2 regions of the Prolixibacter sp. DSM 2831 genome follow, and region 1 is predicted to be linked to the other one. Evidence: riboswitches for the same ligand, from Rfam matches in the RefSeq annotation. Region 1 holds a riboswitch; the other holds the start of a gene.
What was found. Region 1 has a riboswitch for cobalamin ahead of AC060N_RS05685 (PKD-like domain-containing protein). Riboswitches for the same ligand answer to the same signal wherever they lie in the genome.

Region 1 (2,407 bases):
AGATCCGCAGCGCCACTCACTTCGGTTGATACTTCGTTCAGCCATCCCGCAATCTGAAAAACATTGCTTTGCACTTTAATGAAATCGATGCCATCCAAATTGGCCGGTGAACCATCTGCATTCACCGCATCAGAGATATCAAACCGGTTTGCTTTTAAGTCGGTATCGTAATCCTGGTTGTTGTAAGTTTCAGCATAGCCCCAGGTGAACAGGCTGTCGCGCAGAGCCCAGTTTTCGGTGCTGTCGTTGGTACTGGTGTTCACATATGCATTGGGCAGGCGTTCGCCGTCAAAGGTTACTTCGGTTTTATCGCCGTAACCCGACCACCACCAACTGTTGGTGCCGTAATTGGGAACCAGTTCGCCGCTGTTACCCTGGTTGTCTTTCCAGGTTACATTATCACTGTCGGTGGCCGGTTTGTAGTAAGTCACTTCGTAGTTATGAATTGTTTCGGTGTTGTTGTATTCGCTGCCTTTTAGCTGCAGCCATGGGCCGTCGTCGGGTTTGCCGTTTCCGTTGGTGTCCTTCATTACGTAAACTACACCCGGCTCGGAAGATGCTCCCGGTTGTGCATAAACCGCAAAATCGTACCCATCGCGGTTTTTCACCGTGTGGTCGAAACCGGCAATGATATATCCGCCCCAGCCGCCCAGGTGCACAAAGCTTTTGCCATCAGCCCAGGGAGCACCAATGAAGTTGTCACTTTCGCTGGTTGTAACAATCGATGCATGCTGGCCGGGACCATATTGATAATCGAAAACATTGGTAATGTATAGCGAATTGGTAGATGTTACGGTAACCGTAAACCGGGTAGAAGCTTGTCCATCGGAGGTGCTAACCGTCAATCCGATTTGAAAGATGCCGGGAATATTTGAACTGAAATTGTAAGTCTGGTCTTGCGAAACCTGTTTGCCATCGTTGGTCCAGGTGTACATTGCTCCATCGGCATTGCTGGCTTGTGCGGTTAGCGAAAGTTGCGCACCTGCTGCCACTTCAAAACCTTGAGCGGGAATATCCATGGTAATTTCCGGTGGAAGAGGAGATTCGGTCTTGCTGCAGGAAACCAGGAAAAAAAGCCCTGAAAGCAGCATGTAGCTTAAAAGAATTAGTTTTTTCATAAGACTTAAAATCAATTGGTTGATGTTGAATAATTGATTTTAAGCTAAGGGGAAGAAAAACAAACTTGCATCGGTTGTTTTCACGCTTTTGATCCCGAAAGCTTAAACCAACCTGGCAGGTCTTCTGACTTATTCCGATTTCCGGTTGCCTTCCCGTTCTTCAACAGTGGCTTTGTAACCGAAAACTTACTATTCTGCTGAACGCAGAATCGGAAATTACAGCAGCGGGTACTGTTCCGGATTCTCACCGGATTCCCTTTTTATCCCCAACCATGTGGGAACCAAGTCGACGCAAAATTAACAAATATTTGGATGCCGGGGCGTGAAAATGAATGGTTATTGTCTTCTAAATTTATCAACCGTATTAGTTCACTTCCTGAACAGGGAACTCGACGCTAAAGGTGGAACCTTTTCCCGGCTCGCTTTCCACATCAATTTTTCCATTGAGCAAATTGACTGCCTGACGGGCAATAGCAAGTCCAACGCCGGAGCCTTCGATGTTTTCAGTAGTCTTTGCCCGGTAGAAATACTCGAAAAGTTTTTCCTGATCTTCCTTCGAGATGCCGACACCTTCGTCACGAACCGAAATTTTCAGTTTTCCTTCGGAATATTCAGCAGCTAATTTAACAGTTGTATTCTTATTGGAATATTTGATGGCATTGGAAATGAAATTACCGGCAATCTCGCGAAGCAACTTTTTGTCGATAAGGAGTTTTTCCGGCAATGAATTATGGGTGAACTCAACCCGGTGATTTTTGCCGACTCCTGATTGATAAAACTGGATCATTTTGTCCAGAAAGTCAATAATATCGATTGGTTCCGGATGGATTTCATTCAGTGTTTCGTATTCGCGGAACTTCAGGATATCGGATAAATGGTTGCTCAGAAGATTGACAGATTCCTTTATCAGTGAAAAGTGACGCGGTGTTTTTGCTCGTAATTTTTCATTGTCCATGTACCGTTCAAGCAGTTCGGTCGAACTGAAAATAGTGGTTAACGGCGTTTTGAATTCATGAGAAATGGTCGTGACAATTTTTGAGCGGAACTCATTGATTTCCTTTTCTTTCTCTAATGCTTTTTCGAGAAGTATGTTTTTTTGTCTCAGTTCTTCTGTTCGCCGGGCTACTTTTTCTTCCAGAATCCGGTTCATGTTTTTCAGTTCATTTTCCGCTTTTTTGATAAGAGAGATATCCCGGAAGGAGAAAATGTAACCACGAAACTCATTCTTGTCATCCCGGATGGGAGCGAGGCTGTAGGAAATTGGAAGTTGGTTATTGTTCTTACAAATG
Region 2 (2,407 bases), 930 kb from region 1:
CGGAAACTTTGAAACCCCACTTTTTCGCTTTTTCCAGCAGTTCCAGGTGACCATCCGACGGGAGGTTATCGCCCAATACATAATAGAATATGGCGTCGAGGTTGCGCTTCGCCACTTCAGACGAATTCTGAAGTTTCAACGTTCCGGAAGCCACATTTCTCGGGTTGGCAAACGGCGCTTCACCCGTTTCTGCACGAGCTTCGTTCAACTTCTCAAACGAAGCAAAAGGCATCAGCACTTCGCCGCGAATCTCAAACTTCTCGGGAAAATCACCTTTCAGCTTGAGCGGCACACTCCGGATGGTTTTCACATTGGCCGTTACATCGTCGCCCTGAACGCCATCGCCGCGGGTTACCGCACGAACCAGCTGTCCGTTCTCGTACGTAATACTGATGGATGTTCCGTCGAATTTCAACTCACAAACATAGGTGAACGGCTCATCAACGAGCTTCCGGGTACGTTGGTCAAATTCCTGCACTTCACTTTCGGAATAGGTGTTGCTGAGCGAAAGCATGGGGTAGGTGTGACGCACTTGCGTAAACTGCTGGTTGATGTCACTTCCCACACGTTGTGAGGGCGAATTAGGATCTTTGAGTTCTGGCGCTTCTTTCTCCAGTTCGATGAGTTCGTTCATCAAATGGTCGAAAGTTTCGTCGCCAATGGTCGGCTGATTTAAAACGTAATAGTTGTAGTTATGCTGTTCGAGTTGTTCTCTTAATTCCAGTATGCGTTTCCGGGTCTTTTCCGAAGTCATTTTCTTCACATTTTAAAAAACTAAAAGTACTAAAAATGGACGTTCGGAAACATAAAAACATGCCATTCGCAGTGAATTCTTTTGCCTCAATGAAATTGTGAAATCAAAATCAGATAGATAATCACGATACCGACAAGCACAACCAGCCGAATCAGATTTGCCATCTTCCGGGTCTTAATCATAAACAGAAAAAATCTTGGTCGTATGTAAAAAAATCAAATGCTATTGTTGCCCCGAAGTAAGCAAAATATCCTGTTAAAAAATGATCATAATTTGAAAATGTCGTATATCTTTGACGTGAATTTTGGTTTTTCAACCTCCGTTCGGGAGGACGAAAATGAAAAGGGAATCCGGTGAAAATCCGGAGCTGTTCCCGCAGCTGTAAGCCCGTAATTAATGGGTTTCCTGATCCGCAAAACCACTGTTTCAGCTTGAAACGGGAAGGTGCAGGAAACCCGGGTGAGCCAGAAGACCTGCCACGATTCAACAACTAATTTTTGCTTTCGGGATAAATAGCAAAAATGAACTGCAAGCAATTGTTATTCATTTTTCACATTTGGAAGAAAGCCGGAAACAACCATTAATTAAATGTCATTATTATGGGAAACGTATGTCCGCGCTGTGGTTCCACCTTCGAATGTCAACACGATGACATTCAGAAATGTTGGTGTGCCCGTGAACGATTGCCCGCTGCGTTGTGCGAAACGCTCAGGGAAAACTACGATGCATGCTTATGCCTCTCGTGCATCAGTGAACTTCAAAATGACCTCAGAATCAACGTAAATCAAACGACAAAAAAGGATTAATCATGAAGAAATTAAACGGATTGTTCATTGCAACAATTGCTTCGGCTCTGCTTTTTACTGCCTGCGACAAATCGGAAGAAACCATTACTGAAACGAAAACCATCGATTTTGAAGATCTACAGACGCCTTCTTCAGGTTACTGGAATGGCAGCGATGCCTCGGGCGAATTTACGTCGGGCGATATGGTGTTTCCGAACAATTACAACGCCGATTATTCGACGTGGGACAGTTTTGCCTATTCCACATTGAATGATACGCAAACAGCCGGCTATGGCAATCAATACAGCGTTTACGATGCGGCTAATAACGGTAATTCATTTGCCATCTTTTACCCTTCCTATTCAAGCGATGCGTATTTTTCATTTCAGAATGAGCAGGAGTACCAACTGAAAAGCATCGAGCTGTGTAACGACACTTATTCGGCACTTTCGATGAAAGACGGAGACGCTTACAGTAAGAAATTCGGCGGCGATACGGGAAACGATCCCGACTGGTTCAAGGTCGACATTATTGGTTACGATGCGGCTGGCGATTCAATTGGCAATGTTGAGTTTTACCTGGCCGATTACCGCTTCACCGACAACAGCCAGGATTACATTGTGAATGAATGGGCCAAAGTAGATTTATCGAGCCTGGGCAAAGTGAACAAACTGGCCTTCCGTTTTGGCTCTTCCGACGTTGGCGACTATGGCATCAATACGCCATCTTACGTTTGCCTTGATAATCTTCGGTACGAAGTGGTATCGAAAGGAGAGTAGCGAATCATCAACCGGCAGGAATAGAACATTGTCTTTTTGTAACTGTTTAGATGATACTATTCCTGCTTAACATACTTGACTTAAAAAAG

Region 2: it holds a riboswitch for cobalamin, as region 1 does, so the genes downstream of both, AC060N_RS09550 (cysteine-rich CWC family protein) here and AC060N_RS05685 (PKD-like domain-containing protein) in region 1, are expected to answer to the same signal.

Annotation. Positions count from the first base shown of each region.
Region 1 covers NZ_CM151379.1:1,436,778-1,439,184, forward strand. The annotation lists gene AC060N_RS05685 (PKD-like domain-containing protein) at 1-1,118, opposite strand, end outside; cobalamin riboswitch at 1,216-1,419, opposite strand; gene AC060N_RS05690 (hybrid sensor histidine kinase/response regulator) at 1,483-2,407, opposite strand, start outside.
Region 2 covers NZ_CM151379.1:2,367,441-2,369,847, forward strand. The annotation lists gene ligA (NAD-dependent DNA ligase LigA) at 1-754, opposite strand, end outside; cobalamin riboswitch at 1,043-1,249, shown strand; gene AC060N_RS09550 (cysteine-rich CWC family protein) at 1,354-1,560, shown strand; gene AC060N_RS09555 (DUF4465 domain-containing protein) at 1,563-2,318, shown strand.